2 regions of the Bacillus pfraonensis genome follow, and region 2 is predicted to be linked to the other one. Evidence: a T-box and tRNA genes for the amino acid it is inferred to sense, from the RefSeq annotation. Region 2 holds a T-box; the other holds one or more tRNA genes.
The links. The T-box of region 2 lies ahead of KFD70_RS22555 (valine--tRNA ligase). A T-box ahead of a tRNA ligase gene usually reads a tRNA of that ligase, here a tRNA-Val.

Region 1: it has a tRNA-Val gene. The T-box ahead of KFD70_RS22555 (valine--tRNA ligase) is inferred to sense a tRNA for this amino acid. The anticodon was not compared.

Annotation. Positions count from the first base shown of each region.
Region 1 covers NZ_JAHCDO010000011.1:38,483-49,382, forward strand. The annotation lists gene KFD70_RS12155 (N-acetylmuramoyl-L-alanine amidase) at 1-103, shown strand, start outside; gene KFD70_RS12160 (hypothetical protein) at 319-525, opposite strand; partial or broken gene KFD70_RS12165 (N-acetylmuramoyl-L-alanine amidase) at 699-843, shown strand; gene KFD70_RS12170 (response regulator aspartate phosphatase) at 1,001-2,089, shown strand; gene KFD70_RS12175 (hypothetical protein) at 2,089-2,349, shown strand; gene KFD70_RS12180 (hypothetical protein) at 2,409-2,744, opposite strand; gene KFD70_RS12185 (hypothetical protein) at 2,826-3,074, opposite strand; partial or broken gene KFD70_RS12190 (LexA family protein) at 3,052-3,297, opposite strand; tRNA gene KFD70_RS12195 (tRNA-Val) at 3,617-3,689, opposite strand; gene KFD70_RS12200 (hypothetical protein) at 3,926-4,147, opposite strand; gene KFD70_RS12205 (hypothetical protein) at 4,360-4,896, shown strand; gene KFD70_RS12210 (hypothetical protein) at 5,014-5,241, shown strand; gene KFD70_RS12215 (D-alanyl-D-alanine carboxypeptidase family protein) at 5,398-6,666, shown strand; gene sipW (signal peptidase I SipW) at 6,801-7,376, shown strand; gene KFD70_RS12225 (TasA family protein) at 7,437-8,027, shown strand; gene KFD70_RS12230 (DUF4047 domain-containing protein) at 8,272-9,126, shown strand; gene KFD70_RS12235 (TasA family protein) at 9,196-9,786, shown strand; gene KFD70_RS12240 (TasA family protein) at 9,860-10,528, shown strand; gene calY (biofilm matrix protein CalY) at 10,806-10,900, shown strand, end outside.
Region 2 covers NZ_JAHCDO010000028.1:25,747-36,646, reverse strand. The annotation lists gene hemL (glutamate-1-semialdehyde 2,1-aminomutase) at 1-886, shown strand, start outside; gene spoVID (stage VI sporulation protein D) at 1,059-2,123, shown strand; gene ysxE (spore coat protein YsxE) at 2,343-3,368, shown strand; gene KFD70_RS22560 (hypothetical protein) at 3,396-3,590, opposite strand; T-box leader at 3,878-4,109, shown strand; gene KFD70_RS22555 (valine--tRNA ligase) at 4,149-6,794, shown strand; gene KFD70_RS22550 (bifunctional folylpolyglutamate synthase/dihydrofolate synthase) at 6,910-8,211, shown strand; gene KFD70_RS22545 (stage II sporulation protein B) at 8,378-9,337, shown strand; gene KFD70_RS22540 (Maf family protein) at 9,538-10,113, shown strand; gene radC (RadC family protein) at 10,161-10,838, shown strand.

The DNA of each region.
Region 1 (10,900 bases), on a different contig from region 2:
TGCAAAGGTAAGTGTAAATGGTTCTCCGCAGTACAAGGTACACAACAGCAAAGGTAAAACATACTATGTTACTGCAAATAAAGCCTATGTATATGTGAAGTAGGAAATGAAAAAAGAGCATTCTGAATTGGGAGGAATGCCCTTTTTCTTGTGGTTTCTCTTGAACCTATTAAAAATTATATGTAGTCAATTCTCAATGTATTCATATAAAGCCAAAAGCACCATCTTCCCCAGTTGAAGATGGTACTTTTCTATGGTGCTTGCTCTAGGTGTCATTTGTATTATACGCAAAATGCAATTTAATAATTACTAAATATATTACTGTAAATGAAGCTTATTGAAAATATTACCAATGTTTTCGACTACAACAACAAATAATGAAACAATCACAATGACACTTATCTTCCTTACACTTCCAACAATCACAATGATGCTTGTCTTTAGATTTCCAATCATCACAATGACGCTTGTTTTTACACTTCCAACAATCACAATGATGCTTGTCCTTAGATTTCCAACAATCATGTTCCCAGCACATTTTTTATACCTCCCTTCAATTAAGGGTCATATTATTCTATGTTTTAGTAAAAAAACGGCTTGTTTACTAACCTATTATTTTATTTCTACATGATAGAATGATTTCTACTAGATATAGAACTAATACAAATAATGCTCCTTACGATAATTTTAGAGGGAGAGTGAATGGAACTTTAGATGCAGGACTTAGGATTTACAATCGATGAAAAAGTAACTGTCAATGGATCATCACAATACAAAGTACACAATTCGAAAGGGAATACGTACTACATTACGGCTAGTGATGCGTACGTAAACGCACGTTAACGTAAAAGAAACCGGCTCTTAATTGAGTCGGTTTTTTAAGCTTTACCTCCCTAGGAAAATATTTTCTGATAATTATTTTTCAATTAATTTAAACAGGGAGTTTATATACAATATATAGAATTATGCTAGTATTTAGGAAAATGAGGGGGGACTTGTTATGAGTGCACATATAGTAACTAAAGAGCAAATCAAGTACTTATTCGATACTTGGTATCAATCAATGTTGAAACAACAAGTGGAGAAAGCAAGGCAACTAAAAGAAGAAATTGACAATAATATTAATCATGTAGAATTGGATGAAGATGTATTACTGTATTTTGCCTTATTAAATTTCAGATATAATGTGCTGACTGACTGGATTTCGATTAAAGAAGATAGCTTTAATAATGTGGAATCTTTTGAAATTCCTAACAAAGGATACTTGGCATATTATTATCACTTTTTCAAAGCCATTTATCTTATGTTTGTTACAAAATATAAAGAAGCAAAAGAACAATTTGAGACAGCTGAAAATCTTTTGAAATATGTTCCAAATAAGTTGGAACAGGCGGAATTTTATTATCGATTAGGCTATTTTTATAATCAGTCTTATCAACATATGTCAGCGATTGATTGCATAAAAAAAGCAAAAGAAGAATTCATAAAGCAACCAGATTGCGAGATTAATGTTGCTTTATGTGAAAATATGTTTGGATTATGTTGTATCGATTTAAGACAATTTGAATTAGCTGAAGAAACATTTAATGCTGCACTAGATGTATTTCGAAAAGCTAATCATAAAAAATATGTGTTGATGGTTCGAAATAACCTAGGATTACTGTATGCAAATCAAAATTTATCAGAATTAGCAATTCGTCATTTATCAGAAGTTACAAATCACTCTCAAAATCATTTTCGTGCAATTTATTTGGAATCGGATGAAAATTTGAAAATAGGTGAATATGAAAAAGCTGAAGGATTAATAGAAAAAGGATTGTACATCTGTGATCAACTGGAAAATCAGGAGTATCAACATCGTTTCATGATTTTAAAAGCAATGAATACAAATACAGCTGCATTGGAAAAGGCTGTTTTGGCAGGAATTTCGTATTTCGAAAAAGAAGAATTATTTGATTGCATTGAAGAATATGCAGATCGTTTAGCTGATAAATTTTATAATGACAACAACTATGAAAAAGCAGTCGAGTATTATCGCATGGGTAAAGAAGCCCGAAAAAAACAAATGGAAAAAGGAGCATTAAGATGATAAAAAAAATCCTCTTAACAACAATAGGTTGTGCATTTGCGGTATCTATAACAACTGGATTTTCGACATTAAACAAAGGAGATGGAGGAGCACCTGTAAGGCCAGATTTAGCGTTAAATAAAGTTGATACGATATCTGATAATAAGGGGGATGGTGGCGGAGCTCCTGCAAGACCTGACTATGTTAATATTGGTGACGGTGGTGGTTCGCCTTCTAATGCGCATGGAAACGGTGGAGGCATTGTAGCAAAAGAAATTTAAGTGAATTTACAGTAAAAGAAGAACATTTACCCTCACTAAAAGATGTTCTTCTTCTTTTTTTACTTTAAATCAGATATCTTTCTAACCTGTTTTTCCTTCGATTTAAAAGCCTCCTTGTATTGTTTAAATTCTTGTTTATCAACGTAAAACTTTTCACCCGTAGCTACATTCTTTACTAATTGTGTTTTAGTGAAAATTGCCTTTGTATAATAGTAAACCAAAAATGCTACTAAAGAAAAAGTAAGAGTTGGAATGAATAGAATAAATGCAATAACAATTAGCCATGTATCTAAAGTGGAATATATTGGCTTTAATACTAATCTCTTTCCTGCTGCGGCTTCTGCTTGCGCTAATTGTTCCATACGTTGTAGCGATGCTACTGTATCATAACTCATCAAAAAACCTCCTTGAAGTAATACCTAAATCATACCAATTTTACGTAATAACTGTAAATATCACATTCTCATAGTATCATTTTAGAGGTTTTTAACTCGTTCAAGTAAATCAATTACTTGTGTATGTTTCTCTTTTAATTCTTCTAAAGAGATTTTTAATGCACTAGGATTGTCTAGTAAAAATTGTTTATATGATTGATGTTCATATATAAGGTGTGCAATCTCTATTTGATTACTTTGTTGATTTAATAGATACCCACTTTGTTTTTGAGCCATAAACATTTCTCTAATTAGTTTGTCTTTTTCAAATGCTATCGGATTGATTATCATATGCGCTTCCTCCAATTAAAATTTTAATTGTTCGTGATTTAGATGGATCACGGTGAATATACCCTTTCTCTTCTAGATGCAGTAAATGTCCATGTACTGTGGAACTAGAAGCAAGGCCAGTTGCTTTGCAAATTTCTCTGACAGTTGGAGGATATCCGTTTTCTATAACTTTTTCTTGGATGAAAGTTAGAATTTGAGCTTGTCTAGGAGTTAATGTTTTCATTTTGTAGTACCCTCTCTTTGTATAGGAAATATAATACTAAATAAATAGAATGAAATCAAACATACGTTCTAGTTATAGACAACAAAAAATGTATACATGGTGGAGAGTTAAACCAGTTTAGTTCTCTATCATGTACACATTGAATAACCTATGCCATAACAAGAAATGAAATATAATATAGAAGAAACATAAAACATCAATTATTAATTGGTGTTTTATGTTGGAGTGAATGTGGTCAAAATGTGGTCAATTAAGATTAGGAATAGAAAAATGCGATTCCATATTTTTAAGGAATCGCATTTTAACAGGGTTTTTAGTATGACCCCGGAGAGGCTCGAACTCACGACCTCCACCCTGTCAAGGTGGCGCTCTCCCTGCTGAGCTACGGGATCGTAATAAATATTGATGTTATTTTATGTCTGATAATTCTGTTAAGTTGATTATACATAACTAATTGTCACATTACAATAGTTTTTAATTACAATATGTAAACTGTTATATACTAGTTGGAAATGAGAAGTGTATGGAAAGGTTTTACGTGTTAGAAGAAAGAAAGGTTTATAGAGTATGTTTTTTTAGAAGTGATCATTGCAAGTATTTAAATGAAAGAAAAGAATGTCAGCTTGTATTATTTCTTCCTAAACTTTAATAAAGGACTTGTATCACTTAATTCAACAAAGAAGGGAAAAAGAAATAAGAAAGGTAAAGCATGAGCACCAAATTCAAACGTATCATCTGAAAGATATTGTCTTTCAAAACAATAAGGACAGTCCTTACCATCATTTTGCATGAGAAGTGACCAGGTATCTTTTGCTTTCCATTTCGCTTTACAATTCGTACAACGAGTCATAAAACGCCTCCTTTTCCTTTGGTTTATTATATTCCCCTAAATATCCCATTTAATTATATACAGAATACATACTAGAGTAAATGAAATCGGGTAGAAGTTTATATGTATTACGTGTGAACCGGTAATACAGTATCATTGTAAATAATGTATATTCATTTAATTTGAAACTTCGATATAAGCCTATGATCTATAAATGAAAGGAGAGTATCACAATGGTTAAAAAAGTGATTGGTTTTGTTATGGGAGGCCTTGTTTTATTTGGAGTTATACTCGGCAGCGTTATGTGGTTTCATAAAACAGATAAACAAGAAACGAATGTTGAAAAAACTGAGACAATGAAAGAGGTAGATAAATCAAAAGATATTGGCATGAAGATTAGAGAAATGCATAGTGATTTAAATCATATTACTGGTTGGGAAAAGTATGAGGGTTTTGAGAAAACGGATGCTCCAGCTTGGGAAAAAAATGAATCGGGATTCAAATTAATTGATACAATGTTAAAAGAAGCGGTTTCTTTATGTAAAGGGGATTTGAAAGAAGATTTAGAGCGAGCTAAAAAATTGCTTGCTATTTCAGTTCAAAATCATGATACAACAGCGTTAATATATGTTCATCGTATTTTACATGATCTTGATATCGGACAAAACAGATTGAAAGAGAAAGATGTATTTAATAGTGCAAAAGCAGGGGCTGGTAATGCTAGTGAAATACCTACTTATGATGATTATATGAAGAGACATAGCAAATAAATCTTTCATTTCTAGTTGTTTTGGTAGGATATTCTTTTTACAACGTCATGGAAATAGTATATAACAGAAATAGAGAATAGATTTATAAATATTCATAGATTAAAGGAGCACATACGAATGGTAAGAAAAACTTTCAAGATGCGTGTACCTAGAAATAGAACAATTTCAATAAATGGTGCGATTCTTGATGTGGATGTTTCTCATGATGAATTTTTAGATGAGTTTATTGAATGGGTGGATTCAAAGGGCTGGTCCTTTATGGGAATGACTGATGAGGTTACAGAAGAGGAAGCTGGAAATAATTTAATAGATTTATTGGCTGATGAGAAGGATAAGAAAGAATGAGTCCTTCTTATTTTTATGCGTATGATTATGTCCTTTCTTGTAAAATTATGATATAGTGAAAAACGGTAATTATTTTTCCATTTTAATACCAATTCGCTGTCGGATTGGTAAAGTTAGTACATACGGTGAAAAAGAAAATAGAAAAGGGAGAGTCATATGGTAAATTGTAAGAAGATTTTGGTTTTTATGATGGTTATTTGTTTATTCTTTTTAACACCTATGACATTGTACGCTGAAACTGGCACTGCACCAGTACCGGCACTAGGCCAAGGGCCAAATGTATTTGGTCAGTTTGCAGTTTCAATCGATGCAAAAACAGGGGATGTGTTGTACGACAAAAATGCATATCAACATGCATTTCCAGCAAGTATGACGAAGGTATTGACTGCTATTTTATTAATGGAGCATGTGAAGCCGGAGGAGCAATTTACGTTTTCACAACCTGCATTAGATCAGGAAAAGAGTAATTATCAACTTGAATTTCAAGTAGGGGAAACGATCGATCGGAATACAGCGCTTATAATTTTAATGGTGCTGAGTGCAAATGATGTTTCGTATGCAATTGGTGAACGTATTGGAGGAAGTATAGAGAATTTTGCAAATATGATGAATGAGAAAGCAAAGCAACTAGGAGCAAAAGATAGTCATTTTATAACGCCAAATGGTTTACATGACCCAAATCATTATACGACGGCATATGATATGGCAATGATTACGAGAGGGATTCAGCAATATCCTGAGATTTTACAAGCTATGAATACAAAAAGGATAACGGTTACAACATCTAGACAAACGGTTTCTATTTTTAATAAAGCTACCTATTTTGAAAACCCATACAGTATTGGGGGAAAAACGGGTTTTACAAATGAAGCACGCAACACACTTGTATTGTTAAATGAGAAAGATGGCAATCGTATTATCAATGTTGTGATGGCATCACAAAGACCCGAAATTTATGAAGATATGCGTCAAATTGCAGATCATTCCTTCGCTCAATTTACAAAGCAAATGGTATTAGATAAAAATAATTGGCATCAGCAGGCAACATATTTAGACAAAAATATAGATTGTGAACTGGAAAAAAGTGCAGAATTGATGTTAAAGAAAGATGAAGGAAAGAATGTGAAAACAGTTTTTAAAGCGGCTTCGGTTGATAAGGAACAATTATATCAAAAAGGAATTCAACGCGGAGATGTGATCGGGACAGTAGATGTGACGAAAAATAATCAAACGATTGAAAGCATTAATGTTCTTTCTAAGGAAGATGTGACATTTGCAATGCCTAAAAAAAATATAAAGCCAGCTGAGCCTACGTACCCATTTGGGTTGATGGCAAGTATCGGAATTGGATGTATTGCTTGCATGATAATAGGCTTATATATGGTAAGGCGAGCTAAAAAGAATGCGATTTCAGAAGGGGAATAGGCAATGATCCATTGCCTATTTTTTATTGCGTTTTCCGGTTGTTCATTATAGTATTGATTTAAGTTCTCTTTTAAGAACAACTCAGGATATCCTTGTTTTACGTGCATATACATAATAAAAAGGAGGAGATACGGATGAAACTAGTTTGGAAGATTATTAGTAACGTTATCTCATTTGTTTTATTTGCGCTCATGGTTTGTTTAGCGTTTATTGTCATTTCATCAAAAGCGAGCGGCGGGGATCCAACCGTAATGGGATATCAATTTAAAACGGTACTATCTGGATCGATGGAACCAACATTTTTAACAGGGTCAATTATTGCGATTGAACCAACGAAAGATGGATCTAAATATAAAAAAGGTGATGTAATTACTTTTAAAGAAGATGAGAAAAAAATTGTCACTCACCGTGTTATTGGTGTGAAAGATGTAAATGGGAAAGTCATGTATGAAACAAAAGGTGACAATAATAATGGCCCAGATTTAAAGCCAGTCTTAGCGGAAAATGTTATTGGAAAATATGAAAATATTACAATTCCATATGTAGGATATTTGCTGAACTATGCAAATTCAAAAGCTGGAGCTGCCTTGCTTTTAATTATTCCAGGCGTATGCTTACTCATGTATTCTATAATTTCTATTTTTAGTGCAATCCGCAGCATTGACAATGAAAAGAAAAATAAATCTACAGATGTTGGGCAATCTGTGTAATTCCGTTATTTTATCTACTTTGGAGATTATAAATATATAGATAGTATTGGGGATATGGACATGACCTTAAAGAGAAAATTGGGAATGGGAATTATATCGGCAATTATAGGAGCATCATTAATTGGAGGAGGAACATATGCGTACTTTAACGATAAAGAAGTCTCAAATAATACATTTGCGGCAGGTACGCTTGATTTAACTGCAAATCCGACAGCAATTATTAATGTAAATAATATTAAGCCTGGTGATACGATTATTCGTGATTTTGAACTGGTAAACAGCGGTACGCTAGATATTGAAAAAGTTTTATTATACTCCGAATATAGCGTGAAAGATGCAAAAGGTGACAATATTGAAGATTTTGGTGACCATATTAAAGTAACGATTTTAAGAAATATGGACAAGGGACATGCGATTATAAAAGAAAAGAAATTATCTCAATTAACAGGAAAACCATCCGTACCAGTTAATAACGACGCCCTTTCTGAGAGAGTAGATGAGAAGGGAATTAAAGCGGGGAACAAGGATACATTTAAAGTGAAATTCGAGTTTATGGATAATGGAAAAAATCAAAATCAATTCCAAGGAGATATGCTTGAGTTGAAATGGACTTTTGAAGCGCAACAAACAGCTGGTATAGAGACAGAATGATATGAATAGGCTATCAAATTGATAGTCTATTCTATTGTATATATTATTTTCGAACGATTATACGGAGATATGTAGACGAGAGAATAGATCGATAGAACTAAGGTGTTTTTAATGTGCAGAAAGGTTATATGACACAAAATTGTAAAAAAATTCTATATTTTTTATTTAATTTTCGGATTTTATTCTTTATAATGAAATTATGTTCTTTATAGAGAATTGAATGCGAGTAATAGGAGAGATTGGAATGCTGAAATCATCAAAAAAAATAAAAACAATGCTCATGTTACCATGTATGTGTTCAATGGCTTTCTATATGGGATCACAAGTAGTTACGTATACAGAGGCTGCTTTTGTAAATGAGACAAAAGTCTATTCTACGGTTTCAACTGCAATTGTATTTCCAAAAACGATTGATACTTTGATGAAAGAAGCAGAGCAGCATGAGAATTTTATTTTAAAGGTAGCTGAGGGAATGAATAAGGAAACAAAAGCTGATTCTGTAGAAGTACTCGAACAAAAAGTGCAGCAGTGGAGAGAACAATTTGAAAAAGTAAAAGTAGAACGTGAGGCCTTGCAGCAAATATATGCAGAAATAGAAGATTATTATAAGCAATCAGTAGAAAATGTAAGGGTAAATAATAGCGATTCAAGTAAGCAAGTGCTTCAATATGTGCAAGGTGGTTTTACTAAAGTAGGGAGCATGAAGGATAATATTGATAAAAAAGTATCGGTACAAAAAATCGAAGAATTTATGCTAACCCTACAAAAGAAAATCGAAAATGAAAAAGCGCAACAGGTAAGTAACACACCTCAAAAAACAGAGCAGGAACAAGTAGTACCTTCTTCTGAGCAAAAAGAATCAAGCAGACAAGAAGAAATAAAGCAACCATTAAAGTCTAAACAAGAACAAGTAGTACCTTCTTCTGAGCAAAAAGAATCAAGCAGACAAGAAGAAATAAAGCAACCATCAAACCCTAAACAAGAACAAGTCAATCAAGCTCAACATGTGAAGAAGACCAATCCAGTATTACAACAACCTGAAGAGAATAAAGAAGAAGTACAGAAACGAGATTCAAGCGCTGTACATGAAAATCACTGATTTTTGGGTTATACCTTCTACAAATGTAGAGGTTAACATAAAAAAAATGAAGTTCAGGGGGAATATGGGATGGGAATTAAGAAAAAATTAGGAATGGGTGTTGCATCAGCTGCATTAGGACTATCTTTAATTGGTGGAGGAACATTTGCATACTTTAGTGATAAGGAAGTATCAAATAATACATTTGCAGCAGGTACATTAGATCTTTCTGTAGATCCAACGACGATTATTGATGTTGATAATATTAAGCCAGGGGATAAAATGACACGTGACTTTAAGCTTGTCAATAATGGTTCATTAGATATAAAAACTGTGAAATTATTAACGGATTATAATGTAGTAGATTCAAAAGGAGATAATTCAGAAGACTTCGGTAAGCATATCCGCGTGAATTTCTTCTGGAATTGGGATAAATTAAGTGAACCTATTTTCTCAACGACATTGGCTGATTTAAAAGCTATGTCTCCAGATGCAGTGGAAAAAAGTATTTTTGCAGGTTGGTTTGCTGAAAATGGCGGTTTGAAACATGGTGATTCTGATTATCTTTGGGTACAATATGAATTTGTAGATAATAAACAAGATCAAAATCAATTCCAAGGTGATAAACTTGAGTTGAAATGGACATTTGAAGCAGAACAAACAGAAGGATCAGAAAAATAATAGAATTGATAGAAAAAAGGTAGGTTTTACCTGCCTTTTTTCTATACCAATTCTTGTTATATGAGGGATGCATATGAATAAGAAGTGGTTATTTATCATGAGTATATATCTGATTCTAGTATTATTCATTGGTATTACAAAAAATATTGATCAAGTGTATGCGGAGGAGCGGCGAGAAATAGATATAAGCCTTGAGCCAAAAGAAGTACTATTCCATGTTTCAAATATGAAGCCGGGTGACTGGGCAAATCGAAGTATACGTATCAGTAATGTAGGGACACAGAAATTATCATATATTATAAAAAGCGAGGTTTCAGAAGGATCTGAGAAATTATATGAAGCTCTTAGGATCACTGTAAAAGATAAAAAAAGAGTTTTATATGAGGGAAGTCTTGGGAAACTTCAAAGTATGGAAAAGCGCACATTAGCAGTTGATAAAATTGACGAGCTTCTCTATACGATACATGTTCCTAAAGAGTTAGGAAATGAGTATCAAGGATTACAAACAATAGTAAAATTTATTTTTTATGCGGAAGGACCAAGCGGGAATGGTATGGGTACTGAAAATGAAATGGGAAGCAATCAAATACAACCTCCTACATCCGTAAATTCTAATAATAGCTGGCAGCTACCACGTACAGGTATGCAGCAGAGTAGCCTGATTTTAATAGGGCTTGGCTTAGTATGGTGTGGATTTTATTTTTATAAAAAGTATATTCAAATGAAGTATAGGAAGGATTAATTCTTTTTTGTACATGTCTAGAAATAGAGTGCAGATGAAGTGAGCGAGGAATTGAAGCGGGCTTTAATAAAGAAAACTTAGAAATACTTTTAACTGTTTTTAGATAACAAAATTAATATTATTTTATAGTTGCAATTACACCCTTACGTTCTTTATAATGAACATAAGGTGACTTTTTAAAGAACAGACGGATTTAGAGGATATTGTACATACATTTGCCATACCTCTTATCCTGTATTAAGAGATAACAATAAAAAATAGCTAGGGGGAATTTAAAGTGAGTTTAAAGAAAAAATTAGGTATGGGAGTCGCTTCAGCGGCATTAGGATTATCTTTAATCGGTGGAGGAACGTTCGCTTACTTTAGTGACAA
Region 2 (10,900 bases):
TAATAAAATTTTGAAATTTATCGGTTGTTACCATGGTCATGGCGATTCTCTATTAATTAAAGCTGGTTCTGGTGTTGCAACGCTTGGTTTACCAGATAGTCCTGGAGTACCTGAAGGTGTAGCGAAAAACACAATTACAGTAGCATATAACGATTTAGAAAGTGTAAAATATGCTTTCGAACAATTCGGTGACGATATTGCTTGTGTAATTGTAGAGCCAGTAGCAGGAAATATGGGTGTTGTACCACCTCAGCCAGGATTTTTAGAAGGACTTCGTGAAGTAACAGAGCAAAATGGTGCTCTGCTTATCTTCGACGAAGTAATGACAGGATTCCGTGTTGCTTACAACTGTGGACAAGGCTATTACGGTGTGACGCCTGATTTAACTTGTTTAGGAAAAGTAATTGGTGGTGGATTGCCAGTAGGAGCATATGGTGGTAAAGCAGAAATTATGCGCCAAGTTGCACCGAGCGGACCAATTTATCAAGCGGGTACATTATCCGGTAACCCTCTTGCAATGACAGCAGGTTATGAAACATTAGTACAATTAACACCAGAATGTTATCAAGAGTTTGAACGTAAAGCGGAAATGTTAGAAAATGGCCTACGTAAAGCAGCTGAAAAACATGGCATTCCGCATTATATAAACCGTGCAGGTTCTATGATTGGTATTTTCTTCACGAATGAACCAGTTATTAACTACGATGCAGCGAAAACATCAAATTTAGAATTCTTTGCAGCTTACTATCGTGAAATGGTAGAACAAGGTGTATTCTTACCACCTTCTCAATTTGAAGGATTATTCTTATCAACAGCGCATAGTGATGCAGATATTGAAGCAACGATTGCAGCGGCAGAAATTGCAATGTCAAAATTAAAAGCGTAAAGAAAAAAAGGTTGTCAGGAGATTTCTGACAACCTTTTTTTGTTATGTCACATATTGTTGAAGCTCCGATAAGTGGTGCCTGCTGGTTGATATATGAAAAAATCGATAGGAGGTTCACATGTGCAGTTCGATTTTTTACTCATAAAATGACTCCCAGACACATAAATCTGTAATGACATACAGTTTGGGAGGGGGAAAAGAAGTGGCAACAGATCATTCATTACGTTTTTCATTAAAAGAATCGGTTTGGTTCCAAAAAGGACAGGAAGTCGAAGAACTTTTGTCAATTTCGTTAGATCCAGACGTTGAGATAGAAGAGCTTGAATATGAAGTAATTGTGAGAGGGCAGTTAGATTTGACAGGGGAATACGTCGCAAGGCAAGAGGATTCTACGTTTTCATTACGAGATTCATCTCCAGCGAAATCCATTGATTATGTAGAAACGAGAGAAGATGGTGTGAACGAACTTGTACACTCTTTTCCATTAGAAATTTCGATTCCGCGAAATCGAGTGAAACAAGTTGAAGAATTGTATGTTTCCATTGAGGAATTTGATTATGAATTAAAGGAAAACGGTTGTCTGCAATTATTAGCAGATATATCGATATCTGGATTATGCGAGGACGAGAGAATACAGAATGAAATGCAAGAGGAAGAGATAGGGCATCTAGAAGTTGCTAGAATTGAGGAAGCAAAAGTGGTGGATGAGGATAAAGCACCAGTGGAAGTGGAAGTGGAAGTGGAAGTGGAAGTGGAAGAAGTAACAGTCCATACAGAATCAGATGGATGGGAGGATTATGCATTTGAACCTTTCCAATTAGAGGAGCGTAAAGAACAAGAGTTAGAAGAAGAGGTAGAAGAGGTAGAAGATCTAGAAGAACCGGAAGAGGAAGAACGAGAAGAATTAGCAAAAGAAACTACACCACAGTTTGAATTGTTTGGCCGGAAAGATTTTAAGAAAGAGAAGGAAAAGAAATTAGAGGAAGAAGCCGAAGCGGCCTACTCGCAACGGGATGAAAATGCATTATACTTAACAAAATTGTTTACGAAAGAGCCGGAAGAAGAATTTACGAAATTACGTATGTATTTCGTGCAAGAAGGAGATACAATTGAATCGGTTGCGGAGCGATATGAAACGTCTGTCCAGCATCTACACCGCGTGAATCAAACCGATGAAGTATATTTAACTGCAGGACAGATTATATATATACCTGTGCCAAGAGTGAAGACAAAGTGAGTGAAGGAGCTTCTTCTTCACCTCTTTTCTTTTTATTATGCGATCGTGGGCAGTAAGACCACAACCTCAGGATTTAGAGAGGGGCGAGGAAGTTAGGTAGGAGATAAACCGCCCGTAAAAGCCCGGTTGGTGCAGGCTTATAATCAGTGAGGATGAAGAGATGCATACTGATTAAAGTTTCACTTTATCTTACGTTTTGAATGAGAAAGGATCATTCGTATGGATATAGAATTGAGAGATCGTTATGCACCGATAGTACAGCGGTATCAATTGGACGTCCATCATATGGAAGAGCATGGGAGTGTCATAAAAATTTATACGAATCAAGGTCCATATGCATTGAAGAAATTGCCATCTCATCGATTGAAAAGAAATAATTTAATGTATCATGTTCAATTTTTACGTGAGAAGGGATTTACGCATTATGTCCCGATTTACCATGCGACAGATGGAAATCATATTTTGAGCGACGAAACATATAGTTATTATTTAATGCCTTGGCTAGAGCGAGTAGAAGGAAGCGGAGAGGACAATGATCAATATCATAAAATGTTTCAGACGCTAGCGCTACTTCATCAAAGGACGGTAAAAGAAGAGAAGTATACGGAAGAGGCATTAGAGGAGCATTATACAAATATATCTGATCGTTGGGAGAAAGATGGGGAACTCTTAGAGGGATTCCTTGTAGAGTCTGAGGCAAAATGGTATATGTCTCCGTTTGAACTACAGTACTGTACGTATTTTCATCATGTGATGAGGGCGCGCGAATTTGCAACGAAACAGCTTTCCGAGTGGCATGAAGCGATGAAAGAGAAAGAAAAAACACGCGTTTCTTTTATTCATGGTAATGTTTCGATGAATCATTTTTTATTTGATTATGAACGAAACGGTTATTTTATTAGCTTAGAAAGGTCGGGATTTGCAACACCAGTTCAAGAACTTGTCCGTTTTTATTCCCGCTCATTGAACACGTATCCAATTGCGAGAAGCGATCGCTTTGAATGGTATCAGGTGTATCAAAAGAATTTTCCGTTTACAAAAGAAGAACAACTTCTTATGTTTGCTTATCTAACATATCCGTCCCCATTTATTAGGCAAATTCAATCTTATACAAGTAAACAGCAGAGCCGTGGTGAAAAGAAAGAACTTCAAGGTGTGAAAATGTTACAACAAGCGCATTGGCTTGTAAGTAATATAGAATATTTCATTTCACAATTACAAGCTGCGCAGCAAGGAAATGAATAATAGCCGTAGTCTCAAGTCGCCGTGAGGCTACGGCTGAAAATGTAAACGGATTGTTGCTACAACGAAGATAATAAGAATAATGAAATCTAAGAAGGTTGGAAGTAGTAATGTGCGAATTCCTTGGAAAATAGTAAGTGGAATGGCAAAATCAGAAAATATCGTTTGTAAATTTCTAACCCATGAAGGGGCTGAAAAATTGTAGGTGCGTCGGTAGCGTCGCATAATCAATCATTCCTCCGTATAGAAAGCATTTAATAAACATGAATCTTGAAAAATGAAGATGCAATATTACAGTATGCAGGATAAGTACCTAGGTGCTTGTGCTGCTTTTTTCATTTTTCGTACATAGGTTATAAAAAATGCTTACGCTAATTGATGATTGCACACTGATTTTTAGATGGTGAGAAAATATGGAATCTATCAATTGTAGAAAATTGCTGAAAAATATTTTTATCTTGACGAATATGGTTTCGTTTTTTACACTATTGTATATAATAAATAACAATTATATAAATGCATTGAAGGGGAAGAGTATAACATTAAACGTCTGCAGAGAGGAGAATCATTGGCTGTGAGATTCTCTAGATAGTCATGTTAGAAGGTAGCCCTGGAGCATCTTTTCTGAACAGAGTCATTCTCATTAGGAAAAGACGGATTTGTCCGTTATCAAATTAAGAGTATAAGCAAATTTTGAATTTGTTTGTAAATAAAGGTGGTACCGCGATGTCCCTCGTCCTTTTTTGGATGAGGGACATTTTTTATTTTGAAGGAGGGAAAATAATGTCAAACACGGAAAAGAATTTACCAACTAAATATGATCATATGTCCGTTGAAGAAGGTCGTTATAAATGGTGGCTTGAAGGCAAATATTTCGAAGCAAAAGGAGATGCGGAAAAACAGCCGTATACAATTGTAATCCCGCCTCCAAACGTAACAGGTAAATTGCATTTAGGTCATGCTTGGGATACAACACTTCAAGATATTTTAACACGTACAAAGCGTATGCAAGGATACGATGTATTATGGCTTCCTGGTATGGACCATGCGGGTATCGCAACGCAAGCGAAAGTAGAAGGGAAACTTCGTGAAGAAGGTATTTCACGTTACGATCTTGGTCGTGAGAAATTCCTTGAAAAAGCATGGGAATGGAAAGAAGAATATGCTTCTCACATTCGCGAGCAATGGGGGAAAGTTGGTCTAGGATTAGATTATACTCGTGAGCGCTTCACATTAGACGAAGGCTTATCTGATGCGGTTAACAAAGTATTCGTTCAATTGTACGAAAAAGGTTTAATTTACCGCGGTGAATATATCATTAACTGGGATCCAGCAACACGTACTGCCCTTTCTGATATTGAAGTCATTCATAAAGATGTTCAAGGTGCATTCTACCATATGAATTACCCATTAACAGACGGTTCTGGTCACATTCGTCTTGCGACAACTCGTCCAGAAACAATGCTTGGTGATACAGCAGTAGCAGTTCATCCAGAAGATGATCGTTACAAGCATTTAATCGGAAAAACAGTTACACTTCCAATCGTAGAGCGTGAAATTCCGATTATTGCCGATGAGTATGTAGAGAAAGATTTCGGAACGGGTGTTGTAAAAATCACACCAGCTCATGATCCGAATGACTTTGAAGTAGGTAACCGTCACGACTTACCACGCATTTTAGTAATGAACGAAGATGGAACAATGAACGAAAAAGCTGGTAAGTATAACGGTATGGATCGTTTCGAATGCCGTAAAGAGTTAGTAAAAGACTTGCAAGAAGCTGGCGTATTAGTAGAAATCGAGCCTCATATGCATGCGGTAGGTCATAGTGAGCGTAGCGGAGCAGTTGTTGAGCCTTACTTATCAACACAATGGTTCGTAAAAATGGCACCACTTGCAGAAAAGGCTGTTGCTCTGCAACAAAAAGAAGAAGAAAAAGTAACGTTCGTACCAGATCGTTTCGAGAACACATACTTACGCTGGATGGAAAACATTCATGACTGGTGTATTTCTCGTCAATTATGGTGGGGACACCGAATTCCAGCTTGGTATCATAAAGAAACTGGTGAAGTATACGTAGGTACAGAAGCACCAGCAGATATCGAAAACTGGAATCAAGATAACGATGTGCTTGATACATGGTTTAGCTCAGCGTTATGGCCATTCTCAACACTTGGTTGGCCAAATGAAGATGCAGAAGACTTCAAACGTTACTATTCAACAGATGCTCTAGTAACTGGTTATGATATCATCTTCTTCTGGGTATCTCGTATGATTTTCCAAGGTTTAGAGTTTACAGGAGAGCGTCCATTTAAAGATGTATTAATTCACGGTTTAGTTCGTGATGAGCAAGGGCGTAAAATGAGTAAATCTCTTGGTAACGGTATTGATCCAATGGATGTCATCGACAAATATGGTGCGGATGCAATGCGTTTCTTCTTATCAACAGGAAGTGCACCAGGACAAGATTTACGCTTCAGCATGGAGAAAGTAGAATCTACTTGGAACTTTATTAATAAAATTTGGAATGCATCTCGTTTCGTATTAATGAACATGGATGATATGAAATATGAAGATATTGATTTAACTGGTGAAAAATCAGTTGCAGATAAGTGGATTTTAACTCGCTTAAATGAAACGATTGAAAGTGTTACTCGTAATATGGATAAATATGAATTCGGTGAAGCTGGCCGTGCTTTATACAACTTCATTTGGGATGACTTCTGTGACTGGTATATTGAAATGGCAAAAATTCCATTATACGGTGAAGATGAAGCAGCGAAGAAAACGACTCGTTCTATTCTAGCTTATGTATTAGATCAAACGATGCGTCTATTACACCCATTCATGCCGTTCGTGACAGAGAAAATCTGGCAGCATTTACCTCATGAAGGTGAGTCTATTACAGTAGCTGCATGGCCAACAGTTCGCGAAGATTTACAAGATGAAGAAGCAGCGGCAGAAATGCATCTTCTAGTTGATATCATTCGCTCTGTTCGTAACATTCGTGCTGAAGTAAATACGCCAATGAGCAAAAAAGTTCAATTGCAAATTAAAGCAAAAGACGAAGCAGTATTAGCACAACTTACGAAAAACAGCTCTTACATTGAGCGTTTCTGTAATCCAAGTGAATTAACAATTCAAACAGATTTACAAGCACCAGAAAAAGCGATGACTGCGATCGTATCAGGTGCAGAGTTATTCTTACCGTTAGCTGATCTAATCAATCTTGATGAAGAGAAAGCACGCCTTGAAAAAGAACTTGAGAAGTTCGATAAAGAGGTAGAGCGCGTACAGAAAAAACTTGCAAACCAAGGTTTCGTAGCAAAAGCTCCAGCAGCAGTTATTGAAGGAGAGCGTGCAAAAGAGCAAGATTATCTAGAAAAACGTGAGGCAGTTCGCCAACGTTTAGCTGATCTTCAAAAATAAAAGTTGTTCCAAAGAGACTCACCATATTGGTGAGTCTCTTTTAATTGCGTATAATAGAGTTAAGGTAATTTGTTAAATTAGTTCTTTTTGTTGATTTGAAAGGGGAATGGCAGGCGTGGTACATACATACGAAGAAGCGATAGACTGGATTCATAGCCGATTAAAGTTTGGCATTAAACCAGGATTAGAAAGAATGCAGTGGATGCTTGAGGAACTTGGAAATCCTGAGCGTCATATAAAGTGTGTTCATCTTGCAGGAACAAATGGAAAAGGTTCAACTTTAACATATATGCGTTATATGCTAGAAGCGGGAAAATATAAGATCGGGACATTTACCTCTCCATACATTGAAACATTCAATGAACGAATTGGTGTGAATGGAAAACCAATTGCAGACACAGACATTGTTGAACTTGTAAATATGGTCAAACCAGTTGTAGAAAAATTAGATGAAACAAATTTAGGAGAAGCAACGGAGTTTGAAATTATTACAGTAATGGCAATCTGCTATTTTGGTAAAATAAACTTCTGCGATATTGTCTTGTTTGAAACAGGACTTGGAGGTCGTTTTGATTCTACAAATGTCGTTCATCCAGTTCTTACAATGATTACAAATATCGGCCATGACCATATGCATATTCTAGGGAATACACTAGCAGAAATTGCGTATGAAAAAGCGGGCATTATTAAATCTGGTGTTCCTGTTATTACAGGTGTGCAGGATGAAGAAGCACTTGAGGTGATTCAAAAGATTGCCAAAGAAAAAAATGCAAACCTTTATGAACTTGGAAAGCAATTTAAAGCAATTCACCAGCGTTCCGATGAAGATGGAGAACACTTTGATTTCTCTTGTCCGTTCGCTTCGTTTGAGGAAGTTCGGATTTCAATGAAAGGAAATCATCAAGTAGGAAATGCAGCACTAGCATTGATGGGGGTTATGTATCTTAAAACATACTTATCATTCTTACTGGAGGAAGAGGATATTCGAATAGGATTAAGTGAAGCATATTGGATTGGCCGATTTGAACGACTACAAAGTAATCCAGACGTAATTATAGATGGTGCCCATAATCCAGAAGGAATTGCAAGTCTTGTGAAAACGGTGAAGGCTCATTATAGCGATAAAAATGTTATCGTTTTATTTACAGCTCTTGGTGATAAGCAATTAGACAACATGGTTGGTACGCTTGAAACCGTAGCAGATGAAATAATTTTTACAACATTTATATTTGATCGAGCGATTTCCGCTAAGGACCTTGCTACTCATTCAAATAAGGAATCAAAACAAGTTTTTGAGAATTGGAAAGAAGCGATTGATACGAAAATGAGCAAGCTACAAGAAAAGGATGTTTTCATCATAACAGGCTCCCTTTACTTCATTTCAGAAGTTCGAAAATACGTTCGTGAAAAAAACTAGGATAGCAACTGCTGTCCTAGTTTTTTGTTCTACAAATGAAGTCAAATGCATACATATAGGATAACTATATGGGACAATTTGACGAACCTCTCCGACAAATATCTCGTTTTTTTGTGAAGTGAATATGTTATGATGCGGACAATGATAAGAGGTGAGGTGTGAGGGTATGGACAAGCAATCACGAACAATCTCGGTTAAAGTAAATGGAACGGAAGCAAAGTATGAGGAAAAGAAGAAAGAAAAAGAAGAATTTGATTGGATGGTAGTGGATGGTGAAACATCGAAAAATGTAGTGCCGTTTCAAAAAAATAAGTTATCATCTATTCGGCAACGCCGAAAGAAATGGAGTAATATACTAATTTTTACAGTTACTACCGCAATTGTTATTGGCACAGTGTTAGGGATGGGAATGCTTCACTTGTTAACGGGACAAGGTACGGTTCGGGAAGCTACGGTAACAAGTGGAGAAAAGAATAATGGAGCAGAGCAAAAAGAAATAACGCCTGAAGAGAAAAAAGCAGAAAAACCGAAAGTGGGAAATAGCGCTGCTTTAGAACCAATCACCTTATATTTCGTACAAGGTGGTCTTTATTCTTCTGAAGAAAAAGGACAGGCAGCTATTCAGGAGTGGAAAGATAATGGGAGCGTGGCAGCTATTAAACCAAATAATGATAAGTATTCACTTGTAGTTGGAATTTCTAGTAATGAGCAATCCGTAGATCAATTAGTCGGACAATATAAAAAAGATGGCGTATCAGTTTTGAAAAAGAAATGGGAAATTACAGATCAAGCATTATTGAAAAATGATAAAGAATCTGGTCCGTTGTTAAGTAAGTTGCAGCCTTTATACATGCATTTTGTAAAATACTTGACTAGTATACAATCTGGAAGTAAAAGTAATCAAAAAGAAATAGAGGCTATTGAAAAGGAATGGAAGGCAATTGAAAAAGAAGGGAAATTAATTAAGCGTGAGGATGTAAAAAAAATATATACGTATGCATCAGTAGCTATGCATACAATAAAAGAAGGAAAGACTGATAAAGAAGCAGTAGGTAAATTGAATCAAGTTATCATTGATGGTTTACTTTCTTATGAAAAAGTGGTTTCGAAAAAAGCAAAAGAGTAGGATAATGGAGTAAGAGGGAAGAAGTGTGTATACTTCTTTCTTTTCTTTTGGATGATATATCTATAGAAATGTTTTCTCGCTATATAGTGAGAAAGCATCATTTCCTAAAAAGAAAATGATGTTTTTACAATTTGTAGGAAAGATATTTGTTTGATACGATTAAGTTATATTTTTCTGCTGTATGTAAGAAAGGAGAACATATGAAGAAACTTATTTTAGCATCTGGGTCACCGCGCCGAAAGGAATTACTTGAACTAGCAGGTGTACCATTTGAAATTGTTGTAAGTGAAATAGAAGAAACAATCGGTGCATATTCATCACCTGCTGATATTGTAATGTCACTTGCTTTGCAAAAAGCGTCTGCTGTAGCAGAAAATTATGGTGATTGTGTGGTATTAGGTGCAGATACAATTGTCACATATGAATCGCGTATTCTTGGTAAGCCTTCTGATGAGAATGAGGCAAAAGAAATGCTACAACTATTATCAGGAAAAACACATGAAGTATATACAGGTGTTGCACTTATTGAAAAAGAAAAAACAGTCACTTTTTATGAGCGTACAGAAGTTACATTTTGGGAGTTAACAGAAGCAGAAATTGATACGTATATTGCATCGAAAGAACCGCTTGATAAGGCCGGAAGTTACGGTATTCAAGGAAAAGGTTCCATCTTTGTTCAACATATTCAAGGAGATTATTACAGTGTGGTTGGATTACCAATTGCACGTCTTGTTCGTGAATTAAAACAGTTCGATAGTGATGCATCCCATGCGTGAAATTGCATGGGGTTTTCTTTGCGAAAAATTGAAAAAGGAGTGAAAATATGAACGGCATTCGTGATGTTTTGAAAGAAGAACAACCACGGGAACGTTTATTAGTAGAAGGAGCAAACAATTTATCGAATCGGGAACTTCTTGCAGTGTTACTTAGAACGGGGTCTAAGGAAGGGTCTGTTCTAACATTAGCGGATCAAATTTTATATCATTTTGACGGATTACGAATGTTGAAAGATGCTACAATAGAAGAAATGACAAGCATTCATGGTGTAGGAGTAGCAAAGGCGTCTCAGTTAATCGCTGCTTTTGAACTAGGAAGAAGAATGGTGCGTTTAGAGTATCAAAACAGGTATAGTATTCGGAGTCCAGAAGATTGCGCTAGTTATATGATGGAAGAGATGCGTTTTTTACAACAAGAGCACTTTGTTTGTTTATACTTAAATACGAAAAATCAAGTTATGCATCGGCAAACTGTGTTTATTGGGAGTCTAAATGCCTCAATTGTGCATCCGCGCGAGGTCTTCAAAGAAGCTTTTCGCCGTGCAGCAGCCTCTATTATATGTCTGCATAACCACCCTTCAGGAGATCCTACGCCGAGTCGTGAAGATATCGAAGTGACAAAACGATTGGTAGAATGTGGGAGAATCATTGGGATTGAAGTCCTTGACCACATTATTATAGGTGACCATAAATTCGTGAGTTTAAAAGAAAAAGGTCATATTTAAGACTATTCTTTTTACTTATTTTGTTTTATAATGTGATTTATGAGTTTTTTGTAGGCATTCGC